3 regions of the Ruegeria sp. AB10 genome follow, and region 2 is predicted to be linked to each of the others. Evidence: riboswitches for the same ligand, from Rfam matches in the RefSeq annotation. Region 2 holds a riboswitch; each other region holds the start of a gene.
The links. A riboswitch is a leader RNA that binds a small molecule or an ion and turns the genes downstream of it on or off. The one in region 2 is predicted to bind cobalamin.
Positions count from the first base shown of each region.

Region 1 (4,662 bases), on a different contig from region 2:
GCCAGCGCAGCCTGCGCCGCGACTTCGCCGCCTGTATCACACAGATGGGCCAGCCGCCGCAGGGTCGAGACGGGCAGGGTGGAATAGTCATCCAGCCGCGTGTCCTCGCGCCCATCCGCAGGCAGGACGGCCAGCGCAATGCCCTTAGCCTGCGCCAGCGCCAGAACCTGCTGCAACCCGTAGGACCAGTAAGGAACGCCGCCGATCAGGCGGATCAGGATGCCTTTGGCGCCCTCCAGCGTCTGCTCGACATAGGTGTCGACGGACAGTGGATGTTTCAGCGCCGTCAGGTTGGCCAGCCGCATCGTCGGCATCCGCCCCTCGGCGCCGCCACCGCGATGCCAGCCCGCCGCGAAAGCGCCAAGGTCGCTGTCAGAGAATGACAGCACCACCAGATCCGCCGGGCTCTGGCCCAGGTCGGTCGGGGTCTCGGTTTCCTCGAGCCCGTGGCTTTCGCGGAAGACGACGTGCATGGCTTACTCGGCGGCCTCGGTCACACCAACAAGGATGTCGCGGATCGCGGCTTCTTTGATGTCGTCATGCTCGGCGATGACCACCAGACGCGAGCGGCGCTCTTCACCCGGCTCCCACGGACGGTCGTATTGGTGACGGACACGGGCGCCGACGGCCTGCACCAGCAGACGCATCGGTTTGCCTTCAACAGCGGCATAGCCTTTGACGCGCAAGATGTTCAGCTCATTGGCCAGGCGTTCGATTTTCGCGACCAGATCGACGGGGTCGGTCTGTTCCGGCAGTTCGACGATGATGCTTTCGAAATCATCATGCTCGTGATCGTGGTGGCCGTCGTGATGGCTGGGACGGGCGTCCATGTCATCCTCTGCTGCGGCTTCCAAACCCAGAACGACGCGCACGTCCACGGCACCTTCGGCCACTTCGACCACCGGCAGCGGGCGCGGAGCTTCGGCTGCGATGATCTCTTTGGCCTTGGCCACACCCTCGGGACCGGCCAGATCGGGCTTGGTCAGCAGGATGATGTCGGCGCAGGAGATCTGATCCTCGAACACCTCGGACAGGGGCGTTTCGTGGTCGATCGAGTCATCGGCCAGGCGCTGGGCGTCCACGGCCTCGACATTCGGGGCGAAACGACCGGCGGCAACGGCCTCGGCATCGGCCAGCGCGATCACACCGTCAACGGTGATCTTGGACCGGATATCCGGCCAGTCGAACGCCTTGAGCAGCGGCTTGGGCAGGGCGAGGCCGGAGGTTTCGATCAGGATGTGATCCGGGCGCGGCTCCAACGCCATCAGCGCCTCGATGGTGGGGATGAAATCATCGGCAACGGTGCAGCAGATGCAGCCATTGGCCAGTTCCATGATGTTTTCCGCCGGGCAGTCCGGGATGGCGCAGGATTTCAGGATGTCGCCATCGACGCCGACATCGCCAAATTCATTGACCACAACGGCCAGACGTTTCCCTTGCGGGTTCTGCATCAGGTGGCGCACCAGTGTGGTTTTGCCCGAGCCCAGAAAGCCGGTGATCACAGTGACGGGGAGTTTCTCGAGGTTCGACATATCAAGCTCCAATCGGGGGAATGCGGGCCGCACAGTTTTTGCGGAAATGTTCGGGGCGCTCGCGCCATTTGACCAAACCGTCTTCGGTGGCGAGATACTTGGTGGCACCTTCGACGATGGTTTCGACATGGTCGTTTTCGTTGAGGTGTTCATAGACAAAGGTCCAGCGATCCGGCCCACCGCGCAGCACGATGGAACAGCCTTCATCACAGTTTGACAGGCATTCCACGGCTTTCAGAGTGATGCCCTCGGGCAGATCCGCCTGTTCCAGCGCTTTGTGAAGCAAGGTGCCGGGTCGTTGCGCGTCGTCCTCAACGGGCAGGCCGCGGCGGCACGTGGTACAGACCAGCAGCTCGACGGGTGCGGTCTCGGTCATGTCTCTCATCCCCCCAAATCCTCATTGCGGGGGACGGGGTTTCATGCGGGCCACGTGTTGCGACATGGACCCGACACCGGAACACCCCGCCCGGTTTCATCTTCGGGTGCTGGCAGGTCTCCCGGCTTGCGGATGTCAGAGGTGGGCCTCTGTCGGATGTCCCGCCTTCCCGGCCTTTTGGGCCAGTGGCTGTGGGCACCCTCTCCGGTCACGGTCGCGGGGGCGGCTGCGTTTGACGGATGACCGCTGACGCATTCCCTTTTCATCCATCCGGGGATGGACACCAACCCAAGCGACATGCGGCACGGGCAGGGGCCTTGTCAAGCGCCAGACCGGGGCGGAAAACCCTGGGGACGAAAAAGCGACCAGCTTGTGTCAATCCGCGGCATCCGCTGCCAGCCGGTCCCGCAACCACGCACAAAACAGACCTGCCGCTGCTGTGGATGGCACAGCCTGCTGAGCACTGACGATGTAATGCGACTGGGCAAAGGGAATCGCCGGACCCGCAATCGCAATCGGCGCACCCTGGCGGATCGCGTTTCTGGCGAACCGTTCCAGGATCGTTGCATATCCCGCACTGGCCATCACAAGTTGCAGCGCCGCCACCGTCGTATCCACCGAATGTCGGGGCGGCTGGCCGGGGGGCGCAGTGCCGATGGCTTGAAAATACTGCGCCCAGTTGTCCTCGTACCCAAGTATGTGAATCAGCGGCCCGTTATTCAGATTTGGCGAACCGTGCCCGGCCCGGCAGACCGGAACCAGCTTTTCATCGCTAAGCTTCTCGGACCGCACCCCCGGCCAGTCGCCATACCCCAGCCGGATTTCCACATCCACATCGCCGGGCGTCCTGCTGTCGTTCCAGATGTGCGAGACCAGACGGACCGGAATATCCGGATGCCGGGTGGAGAAGTCCGGCAGTTCGGCGGCTATCCAGTAGGTGGCGGTCGATATGGCAGCGCGGACGGTCAGGGTCTGCCGTGAGGCCGGGCCAAACAGGCTGTTGGTGGACAGCGCGATATCTGACAACGCCCGCCGCACCGTCAGCGAATAGGATTGCCCCAGCTCGGTCAGTTCCAGCCGCCGCGCATTCCGGGTGAACAGCTTTTGCCCCAACTCGGCCTCGAGGGATCGAATATGCAGCGAAACCGCCGTCTGCGTCAGGCCAAGCTCTTGCGCGGTTGTGGTGAAATTCAGATGGCGCGCGGCGGATTCGAAGCTGCGTAGCCATGCGGGGTTTGGAAGGCGGTCCATCTATCACCAAAAAATTTTGCCCATAATGCGTGTTATTATTCATTTTCACTACAGGCAAGCAACAGGGATACTTGGCGCGAACAGCGAGCTTCGGGAGGGTGAAATGAAAGTCGGATTTACCGGTCTGGGGAATGTCGGCGGCAAACTGTCGGGCTCGCTGCTGCGGAACGGAATTGATCTGACGGTCCATGACCTCAATCCCGATCTGGTGGCCGAATTCGTGGCCCAAGGCGCCAAAGCGGCCGAAAGCCCAACGCAGATGATGCGGGATTGCGATGCGGTTATCACCTGCCTGCCGTCCCCTGCCGCTTCGGATGCCGTCATGCAGCAGATGCTGCCCGAGGTCGGTCCGGGCAAAATCTGGATGGAGATGTCGACAACTGACGAGGCCGAGGTCAAGCGTCTGGGTGCGATGGTGATCGAGCGCGGAGGCGCCGCCGTCGATTGCCCCGTGTCCGGCGGGTGTCACCGGGCCGCGACCGGCAATATCTCGATCTTTGCAGGCTGCGACCGCGCAACCTTCGAGCGGATTTTGCCGTTTCTGACCACGATGGGCCGCCGCGTTCTGCATACCGGAGACCTCGGCACCGCCTCGGTCCTGAAGGTGCTGACGAATTATCTGGCCACCGCCAACCTGATCACCTGCGCCGAGGCACTGGTGACCGCCAAGGCCGCCGGGATGGACCTCAACACCACTTACGAGGCGATCAAGATCTCGTCCGGTACCTCGTTTGTGCATGAAACCGAAAGCCAAGTCATCCTGAACGGCTCGCGCGATATCTCTTTCACGATGGACCTTGTGAAGAAGGATATCGGGTTGTTCCAGGATGTCGCCGACCGTGCCGGAGTGCCGCTTGAGATCAACCCTGTGATGATCGAAATCATCGATGACGGCATCGCCCGTTTTGGCGAACGCGAACTGTCACCAAACATTATCAAGCGGTTAGAGGAAGCCACCGGCCTGAACATCACGGCCCCCGGTTTCCCGCCCGAGATGCTGGACGACGAGCCGGAAGAACCGGGTTACGAAGTGATCCCGCAGGGCCGACGGGCGGAATGACGCACCAAGCGGCGCATCTCAACAAGTTGCCAACGTAGAGGAGTGGAGGCGAGTACCGGACACGCACCATATTTGGCCAAGGCATTGAAAACGCTTCGTAAATCCATCTAGCGTTGTCCGGATTGCATGTTGTCCGGCCCAGACAACAGTTATCACGCCGCTGAACCTGTGGCAACGGGCCGACGCCCCGCTCGCCCAAGTGTCGCTGTGTAGGGAATACATGACTTTGATAAGCAATATTGTTTGATTACATACGGTTGCCGGATGGATCGTCAATTACGGCGAAGGCGTGGGGCGGATTGGGTGCCACCATCGATTAAAGTCCGAAAAGCTCGGGCAGAACCCCACGGAAACCGGAAAGGCTTATATGGCAGAAATTGATTTGGAGAACGGCGAACATCCAGTGAGCGAACTGGCGGGGCCGATGTGCACGGCGCTGGGTA
Region 1 covers NZ_JBQGAI010000002.1:414,444-419,105, reverse strand. Annotated here, with positions in the region: gene cobN (cobaltochelatase subunit CobN) at 1-473, opposite strand, end outside; gene cobW (cobalamin biosynthesis protein CobW) at 477-1,532, opposite strand; gene ACR0NT_RS07075 (DUF1636 domain-containing protein) at 1,534-1,908, opposite strand; cobalamin riboswitch at 2,003-2,211, opposite strand; gene ACR0NT_RS07070 (LysR substrate-binding domain-containing protein) at 2,284-3,159, opposite strand; gene ACR0NT_RS07065 (NAD(P)-dependent oxidoreductase) at 3,263-4,219, shown strand; gene ACR0NT_RS07060 (hypothetical protein) at 4,587-4,662, shown strand, end outside.
Region 1: linked by a shared signal. The riboswitch ahead of ACR0NT_RS07075 (DUF1636 domain-containing protein) and the one ahead of ACR0NT_RS08805 (DUF1636 domain-containing protein) in region 2 are both predicted to bind cobalamin.

Region 2 (4,662 bases):
TCTCCGCGCAGAGTGTCGAATTCGGGGCTGGTCTTGTACCAGCCGGTGATGCCGGTCAGGCCCACGATCTTGTCCTGCAGACCCAGCGCAAAGGCCATGTCGGTCATGTTCATGTCATGCACGACCAGCCGCTCGGGCTGAGTCTCGAAAACCAATGGCTCGCCGCAGTTATCAACGGTTACTTCACCTGCAGACGCGCCGCCTGCCATGGCGGTGATCAGGGCCGCAGACCAGATGTGTTTCATAGGGGGTGTTTCCTTGCTTTAGTTTGAAACGGGGGTTCTTCGGATATCCAGCGCCGGGATCACCCGGCCTTCGTGCTGGAAACACAGGTAGTCGACGCCAAACGTGTCGCGCACATGCGCGGGCGTCAGAACCTCGGCCACAGGGCCAAAGCTGGTCAGGCGTGTGGATTTCATCAGCGCCACATGGGTGGCAAACTCGGGGATCATGACCAGATCGTGCACGATCATGACCACGGTGATACCCAGTTCGGCCACCAGCGACAGCATCCGCCCCTTGGCGTCCGGATCCAGATGGTTGGTGGGCTCGTCCAGAAACAGAAGCGACGGGTTCTGCGCCAGGGCGCGCGCAATATGTGCCCGCTGGCGTTCGCCGCCGGACAGCATGGCCATGCGTTTATCCGCCAGAGCGTCCAGCCCGGTCAGGTCCAGTATCCGGTCAAGTTCGGCCGCGTGGTCATCGGCAGACCGGTCGGACCGGATCGGGATCTGACCCAGGGCGACATAATCCCGCAGCAGCAACCGGCCGTCCGGAAACTCCTGCTGGCTGACCACGGCGATCATGCGCGCGCGCTCTGATGCGGGCATTTGTTTCAGGCTGCGCCCGTTGACCAGAACATCGCCCAGAACCAGATCGGCGGCCCCGCAGAGCAGGTTCAACAGCGTCGTTTTCCCGGCCCCGTTCGGCCCGGCAATGGCCAGGATTGCGCCCTTGCCCAGTTCAAACGATGCACCCTGCAACAGAACATCGCCGTTCAGCGCATAGTATTCCAGGTCACGCGCGACCAGAAACGCGGGGTCTGTCATGAGTGTTCCTCTACGTTCAGCCGGGGCATCCGGGACAGGGTTTTGGTGAACAGCGGCTGCGGGCGGTCGGAGGCGTTGGTCCAGCCATCCGCACTGTGGCGGTATTGCCGCGCAAACTCGGCCACTGCGGTGATGTCACGTTGGGTCCGGATATCGCCGAACAGGTACTGGGCTTTGCCAACGGCCTGAAATCCTACGGTAGTCGGCCGTTCGCAGCCCGCCATGCACGTGACGGTCCGAACCGCAAACCCCGCGGGCAGACTGCCCGTCAGCGCGTTGCGCAAGGCATCCGCATTCTCAAGCCCTTTGCAGGTCTCGCAGATCAGAATGAAGTGATCAGGTGTTTCCGGCATTGCCCGCTCCGCTCGTTTTCAAACGCGCAGAGAAGGTGCCAATCATGGGAACACGTGTCAGTCGTGTCATCATAGCCTCCTTCCAGGACGCCCCGCCCCGGGTTGGTTGAACATATGATGGCAGGTCTCCTGACTTGCGGGTCGATGCTTGGCCATCCTTCCCGGCCCAAGGACCAGTGGGTGTATGGCGTCGCTCACCGCTTACAGTTGCGGGGGCAGTCACGGAGTTGGCCAATTGACAGGGCCGCACCGTATTCCCTTTTCACCCCTTTTGGGGGAACCATCACCAGATTGACTGCCCGAGATGGCCCGGTGCGTCAATCATAAAGTTACATCCTCTACGTTTGTTTGCCGGTGCAGCCCTGCAATTGCAGGGGGTTCTGCAAAGAGCGGCATCTGCAAAAAACCTACTGGAATGATCCCGGCAGGGCGATAGAGTCCGGTCATGCGATATTGGTTTCCCCTTGCGACGATTCTGACGTTGGCCCTGTGCGGTCCGTCCGTGCTGGCGGCTCCGGGGACTGCACTGGACTGGTCTGACTTGCCGGATCCGTCCGTTCAGGTCTTCGACGATCCGTATCGCGACCTGAGCCCGGAACAGTTCGACGATGTGCTTTTTGCCGTACGCCTGCGCAGCAGGCTGCATCAGGATGCGGGCAGCCCCGAAGAACGGCTGAATTGGCAGGAGCTTCTGTTCGAAACCGAGGACGCCCTGGCCGCCGATGGCATTGATATCGACTGGCTGCTGGAGCAACGGCATGCCGTGGCCCGGAACCGGGATCGCGCCGGCGCTGCGGGAAACCCTGAATTTGACGGTCAGACGGTGACGCTGGCGGGGTTTGCCATTCCCGCGCCGCCCGATGCGGACGGGAACGCCATCGCTTATCTTGTGCCCAAGCGCGGGATGTGCAGCCACATGCCGCCACCGCCGCCCAATCAGATGATCCGGGTGCGGCTGAACGGTGACTGGGCGCCCAGCTATGTCCACGAGCCCGTCCGGCTGACCGGAAGGCTGACCATCGATCCGTCAGAGCAGAACATGATGGTGGTCGACGGGTTTTTGCCCATGCGGGCGACGTTCCGGCTGGACGCCGACAGTGTCGAAACCCTGGAGACACAGGGCGAGCGGCTGGAGTGGGCGCAAAGCATTGCCGATCGCATCCGCGCGGCGGGCAACCGCAAGACCGGCGGGGCGAAGGCCTCTGAGTGACGCGGCCGCCGGATCGGGACACTGCGGAATGGCTTGTAGATTGATTCCGGAAGAAACCGATCATCTTCGGTGATTTGACAAACCCCGGTCTCGGGGTACCCTATATCATCCTATTTAAGTGTATCAGTGACGTTGGTTTGAGCCTCTTCAGAGGCACGGGTGAATAGATGAACCGCATTGACCTAGCAGAGGTTGCGTCCCGGGAATGGGATGTGGTGCTTGTTGGCAGTAGCTTTGCATCGATGTTTTTTTTGCGCATACCCTGCCCAGGATCTGGACATTCTCATCATTGAAAAAGGCGGGTTCCGCCCGCATGAGGCGCAGCTTCGCGATGGCTGGCGCACCGGAGAGGAGATCACTCAGCGCAACTCGTCCGGTTTTCGGAAAGACTGGCTCAGCTTCGTTGTTTTTGGCGGAAACTCGAATTTCTGGTGGGGCGATACTCCGCGATTTCATCCCGATGACTTCCGGCTGCAGTCCCGGTTCGGCGTCGGAATGGATTGGCCGTTCGGGTATGACGATCTGGCCCCCTATTGCGAGCGGGCGGAAACGCTGATGGAGATCGCAGGCGGCGGGTCGGCTCATATCCTGCCCCTCAAAACGCCGTTTCCCTATCCCGAGCACGCCAAGTCCCGTGCGGATGTTGCGTTGTAGAACCACAGCAAGTCCTGGGTTCCGCTGCCTTCCGCGCGCGCAAATGGCGGCACGCGGCAATCCTGCTGCGGTCGGGTGTCACCTCATCGGCGCTGGGGCGTTTCCTGCACGAAGAACCCTCGCAATCCGTCCTTGTCGATACGGCCACGTTAAAGAACTATTTCGGCGGCACGTCCGATACCAGCCATGGCTATCATTTCTATCACGACATAGACCGGTCCGAGGCGGCGGCGGTGCTGATCGAAAGCTCGAATTCGCCCCCCAATATCCGCAAAGAGCCGGGCAAGTGGACCAACCGTCTGGTCCTGCCCCTTGTGGCCGAGGACCTGCCCATCGCCGAAAATCGGGTGCTGTCGGAAGGTGACGCACCGGTGATCGAATGGACCGGGCACCACCCCTATGCCTATCGGGGGTTGCAGCGCGCGCTGGGCGGGTTGCCGGGTATCATTCCGGATGTGCTGGACGGCGTGACCGCTGGCGGTTTCCTTCCGAGTCAGGCCCATATTCAGGGCACGCACCGGATCAGTACCGACCCGGCCGAAGGGGTGGTGGATGAGTATCTGCGCCTGCACGAGATTCCGAATGTCTTTGCCTTGGGGGCGGGCGTTCCCGACCTGCTCGCCCGCCAATCCGACCCTGACCCTGTCGGCAATGTCGCTGCGTGCCGCCGAGGTGGTTCGATGATGATATCCAGACGAAACGCATTGCTGGGGGGTGTATGTCTGGCCGCTGTTGCGTGCGGGATTGGGTTTGCCCTGCAACCGGGCAGGATCGCGGCCCATGCAAGGCGGGTCATCGCTCGGGTCTATGGCGCGGACATCGCCGCGCGGCCCGCCGCGCAGGCGTTTTGCGACGCTTGTGAGACCTTAGTGATTCAGAAAGGTCTGTCGGGATTTTCCATCCGGTCGAAAACAGCTGTGGCAACCAGTTGTCCCATCTTGGGCTGTTGTCCGACGACTCGGTTGCAAGCGCCGGGTGAGTCCCGGCAACTGGCCTCAAGGTACTGAGGCAGGTTCCACCGAATTCGGGTGCGAGGCGTGTTCGCCCGTCAACCCTGCGGCCATTCGATACAGGGTTTGCCTGCGCACTGCCATTGCCTCGGTTTCCGGCAGGTTCAGGTGTTGCAGAATATCCGCCCAGCGGTTCAGCCAGTCATGTTTCTGCAGGGCGTTCGCAAAATTTATCCGCCGACGCGCCTTGGCAGAAGGTTCCAAAATCCGCGATTTCGGCAGAAAAGCCCGAGAATCATGGAAACCGGGCCAATTGTCTGGTTAGCTTTCGATATAGCCTTCACGTGCCGAAAACGGCGCAGCGGAGTTTAACCGGCTGCGCCACGGCACGTTTTGTAAATGAGGGTCGGTGTGGTTAACTGGTTGCGGTTCAGAAGGCGTTTTTT
Region 2 covers NZ_JBQGAI010000003.1:277,041-281,702, forward strand. Annotated here, with positions in the region: gene ACR0NT_RS08795 (ABC transporter substrate-binding protein) at 1-245, opposite strand, end outside; gene ACR0NT_RS08800 (ABC transporter ATP-binding protein) at 264-1,049, opposite strand; gene ACR0NT_RS08805 (DUF1636 domain-containing protein) at 1,046-1,402, opposite strand; cobalamin riboswitch at 1,505-1,702, opposite strand; gene ACR0NT_RS08810 (DUF3299 domain-containing protein) at 1,848-2,612, shown strand; gene ACR0NT_RS08815 (GMC family oxidoreductase) at 2,847-3,266, shown strand; gene ACR0NT_RS08820 (GMC family oxidoreductase) at 3,500-4,273, shown strand; gene ACR0NT_RS08825 (dTDP-4-dehydrorhamnose 3,5-epimerase) at 4,626-4,662, shown strand, end outside.

Region 3 (4,662 bases), on a different contig from region 2:
CCCCGTGCGAGATCGCCTGATCCAGCAGAGAGGTCGCATCACGCGCCGACCCTTCGGCTGCGCGGGTGATCAGCGCCAGCGCGTCATCCGCGATCTGGGCATTTTCGGCCGCTGCGATCTTGCTGAGCAGGCCGATCATATCCTCGGGCTCAATCCGGCGCAGGTCAAAGCGCTGACAGCGTGACAGCACCGTCACCGGTACTTTGCGAATCTCGGTTGTGGCAAAGATGAACTTCACATGCTCGGGCGGTTCCTCAAGCGTCTTGAGCAGCGCGTTGAAGGCGCTGGTCGAGAGCATGTGAACCTCGTCGATGATGTAGATCTTGTAGCGCGCACTAGCCGCGCGATAGCGGACGCTGTCGATGATCTCGCGAATATCGTTGACACCGGTGCGGCTTGCGGCGTCCATCTCCATCACGTCGACGTGGCGGCCCTCCATGATGGCCACGCAATGCTCGCACTGGCCGCAGGGTTCGGTGGTCGGCTTGCCCTCGCCATCGGGGCCGATGCAGTTCATGCCCTTGGCGATGATCCGCGCCGTGGTGGTTTTGCCGGTGCCGCGAATGCCGGTCATGATGAAGGCCTGCGCGATCCGGTCGGCCTCGAACGCGTTTTTCAGCGTGCGCACCATCGCATCCTGACCCACAAGGTCAGCAAAGGTTTCGGGGCGGTATTTGCGGGCAAGAACCTGATAGGCGGGGCTGGGCGTGTCGTTCATGTCTGCTCTGTCGGATTCGGGTTCCGATGCAGCGTAGAGACCCCCGCCGCCCGCGTCCACATCCCGCTTGGCGAATTTCCGTTTGCGTCGCAGTTTATGTACCATAGACGCGTAGGCAGGAGGGTTATCACTTGAGACTGTTCGCAATTCACGCCGTGCAGGTGGGCAACGGCACGGTTGCTCTGTCGCCATTGCCAGGGCGAGCGGGCAACTATCGGCAGGATTTTCACATCATCCGCGACTGGCAGCCCGATCTGGTGATTTCCATGACCACTGAAGGTGAGATGCTGCAGGAGGGTGCCGCCGGATTCGGCGACGATCTGCGCGCCGCGGCAATCGGCTGGGCGCATCTGCCGGTCGCGGATTTTGGCGCGCCACCGCCAGAGGTTCAGGCCGCATGGCCCGAGGTCAGCGCGGCGGCGGCACAGGTTCTGGCCCGCGGAGGGCGGGTGTTAGTACATTGCCGGGGCGGTTGCGGGCGGTCTGGGATGATCGCCCTGCGCCTTATGGTCGAACACGGCGAACGCCCCGAGGCAGCGCTGAAACGCCTGCGCGCCGTACGGCCCTGCGCCGTCGAGACCGACGGCCAGTTGGACTGGGCCGCACAGGCGCCCAGCACCCGGCCTTACCACTAGTTCAGAGCGCCGCGTGCCGTTCCGGCTGCACGACCGGGCTTTGCGCGATGATCGAGGCCTCGAGCATCGCGCAGGGCGGTGTCGGCAACAGCTTGGCCGGGCGTGTGGTGAATTCTAGGCCGAACATCATATCTGCATAGTCGTCCAGCGTTTCGATCGCGGTGTCGACATCGGTGCCGCAAAACACACGAACCTGATCTGCCTGCGCGCGAAACCGTGCGAAACAGCCCTGAGCGCAATGGGCCAGTTCGCTGCTGCCTTCGAGTTCGAAATCCGGGGTGCTCGCAGGGACAGCGGCCTCCATCGCCTGCACGACGGCACGGGCCATCTGTGCCAGGGCCGGACAGGTCTTGCCGGTTTTCTGGCACACGGTTGCGGTGAATTGATGTGTCTTTGTCTTCCAGATCATGGTGCGCCCTCCGCGCGCAAGACGGGGCGTAGATCAGGTGTGACAGCGTGCTGACGACCTGCCCGGACACCCCGCCCGAGTTTCGGTTTTGCTTCGATGGCAGGTCTCCTGACTTGCGGGTCATCGCTTTGCCGACCTTCCCAGCCTTTCGGCCAGTGGTGTTTCGGCATTGCTCACCGCTTACAGTTGCGGGGGCAGTCGCGGCCTTGGTTCGTTCCGGCATCACCGGGCAGAACCGCACCGTGTTCCCTTTTCATCCCGCCCCGAGATCGGGGTCGAGAACCATCAAGCCATCGCTAACGGGTGCGGGCGACCCGAGTCAAGCGGGCAATTTGCGCGGCCAGGTGGACGTATGGTCATAGTTGACTTGCGGACGGAAACACGGCGGACTGGAGAAAGTGAACCAATCGGTTCAAAAATCCCGGAGGCCGCACCATGCTGGACGCAACACAGACTGTTTCGACCGAGGATTTCCAGTTTCCATCAGGCGCGGGCACCTTATCCGCGCGCCTGTATCTGCCGGCGTCGGCGCCTCGGGTGGCGGTGGTCATTCATGGCGCAACCGGCGTGCCGAGGGCTTACTATCAGCACTTTGCCCGCTGGCTGGCCGAGGCGCAGGGGGTGGCCTGTCTAACTTATGATTACAGTGATTTCGGCCATTCGTTGAACGGGCCGTTGAAGGCATCGCGGGTCATGATGGCCGATTGGGCCCTGATCGACATGCCAGCCGCACGGGCTGAAATGCGACGCAGATTCCCTGACGCGCAGCAGTGGAGCATCGGGCATTCCGTCGGCGGGATGCTGGGGCCAATACAACCTGATATCGATCAGATCGACCGCATGATCTGCGTTTGCTCCGGCCCGGTGACGGTGTCGGACCATCCCTGGCCCTATCGGGCGCTGGCATTGCTGTTCTGGTACGGCCACGCGCCGCTGGCGGTGAAAGCTCTGGGCTATCTTCCGGGCAAGGCGCTGGGATTCGGGGCCGATCTGCCCGCAAGCGTCTATTGGCAGTGGCGGAGGTGGTGCACCGCGCCGCACAACTACCTGCCCGAGATCGGGATCACTCTGCCCGAGGCGCGTTGGGCGCAGTCGGAGACGCCTGTGGATCTGTTCACCTTCGAGGATGACGATGTGGTGCCGCCGAACGCGGTGTGGCGGCTGGCCGATCTGTACGGGCCGCACGCGCGCCGCCATCTGTTGTCACCTGCTGAATTCGGCCTGTCGGAGGTGGGGCATATCGGTGCCTTCGCGCGCCGCAACGCCGCCGTCTGGCCGCGACTGATCGCTTGAATTTGTTATTCAGTTTTCGGCGGGAACTAAAGTGAGAGGTTGGACATCGACCCAAGCGGGGCTCGTTGTGGCTGCTTCCTTCCGGACCTGACCAGGTTGGCGAGGCGCTCGCCCGCGCCAACCTCTCATCGGTCGATATAGGCAACGGGCGTGGAAAAGACAACCCGTCAGAGCGTCAAACGGATCAGCAAAAAGCCGTCATCGTCTTCTCCGAGCAGCTGTGGGTTGTATTTCTCAAGCTCGGCAATGTGATCGCGGGCCTTTGGGCCGGTCCGGAGCAAGGTTGTCGCCCCGGATAATGGCGCAAATCGAAAGGCGTGGGGCGCGTGTTCCAGTGGGTCGCGCGGCAGGGCACCCGAGAAATAATCTTTCAGGATGCGCTGGACGGGTTGAGCCGGCACCGGAATCGGTTCGGCCCGGTCGACAAAGGGGAAATGTCCCCCTCCGTTGGCGCGGTAATTGTTCAGTGCCACGACGAAGCGCTGGTCCGGGGTCACGGGGTGCCCTTCGAACTGGATGTCGTGAATCCGGCGATGCGCGGGGTCGGTCAGGCGACCGGCGGCGTCAAAGCGCGATGGGTGCGACAGGTCGATCTGACAGCTCAGCCCCTGCAGAACATCGAAGTTATGCCCGGCGCGGCTGGGGTCGACCAGATCGGTTTCACGGCCCGGTGTGACCTGATTGAACACCCCCGCTGACATTTCCAGCCAGTCGCCAATCTGCGCTCCGTTGACGACAACCGCCTGCAATTCGTTGGGGAACACATACAGATCGTTGATATGGCGCAGGAAAACCTGTCCCGGTGGCACATCCGTATAAAATCGCGGCCCGGCGCGCCCTCCGAATTTAGAAGGGGCCACCGCGGACAGGACAGGCAGTTTTGCAAAGGGTGTCCCCTGCAGATGCGGACGCAGGGCTGCCGCCTGCGCCGCTGCGGCCAATGCAAGCCCCCTGTCCGGGGCGCAAAAGCTGAAATAACTGTGCAGATGTTGGTCGGTCCGGCCCACCGGCTGCGCCGTGTGACGGCGTGTTTCCGAATGACCCTTGGCGAAGAGGCGCAGCAAATCGGGATCTTCTTCAACGGGCTGGGCCTCGCTGTCAGGCACCGCCGGGTAGATCGGGCGCAATTCGGTGCTGTGGTCCTGAATCACCCACCCGCCGTCCTTGACCCTGTGCAGCTTCAGATCAATCACCCCCAGATTTGATCCGGCCGGACCCGGCATGACCACCGGTTTTCCGTGAACCCGCCCTTGGACTGCATCGACATGATCCAACCCCTCATGCGCGGGGCCGGGCAGCGTCAGGTGGGAATGCCCGGCGATCACGGCGTCGATGCCGTCGATGGCGGCCATCGGGATGACAGCGTTTTCCATATCGGGTTCCGCAATGGGCGACCCCAGCCCGGTATGCGCCAGCGCAAGGATCAGATCGCAACCCTCTGCCTGCAGGTCCCGCACCTTGGAGCGGGCGCAGGTCAGGATATCGTCCAGAGTGACCCGGTCCTTTAGCCGATGGGCCTCCCATTTTGCGGTTTGTGGGGGAAGTACCGAAAACAGGCCGATCTTCAGCGCAACCTGCTGGCCCTGGTACTGGGCCGTGCGCGTCAG
Region 3 covers NZ_JBQGAI010000016.1:47,501-52,162, reverse strand. Annotated here, with positions in the region: gene ACR0NT_RS18780 (DNA polymerase III subunit gamma/tau) at 1-718, opposite strand, end outside; gene ACR0NT_RS18775 (phosphatase domain-containing protein) at 850-1,353, shown strand; gene ACR0NT_RS18770 (hypothetical protein) at 1,355-1,762, opposite strand; cobalamin riboswitch at 1,844-2,064, opposite strand; gene ACR0NT_RS18765 (alpha/beta hydrolase family protein) at 2,198-3,055, shown strand; RNA gene ffs (signal recognition particle sRNA small type) at 3,085-3,183, opposite strand; gene ACR0NT_RS18755 (bifunctional 2',3'-cyclic-nucleotide 2'-phosphodiesterase/3'-nucleotidase) at 3,223-4,662, opposite strand, start outside.
Region 3: linked by a shared signal. The riboswitch ahead of ACR0NT_RS18770 (hypothetical protein) and the one ahead of ACR0NT_RS08805 (DUF1636 domain-containing protein) in region 2 are both predicted to bind cobalamin.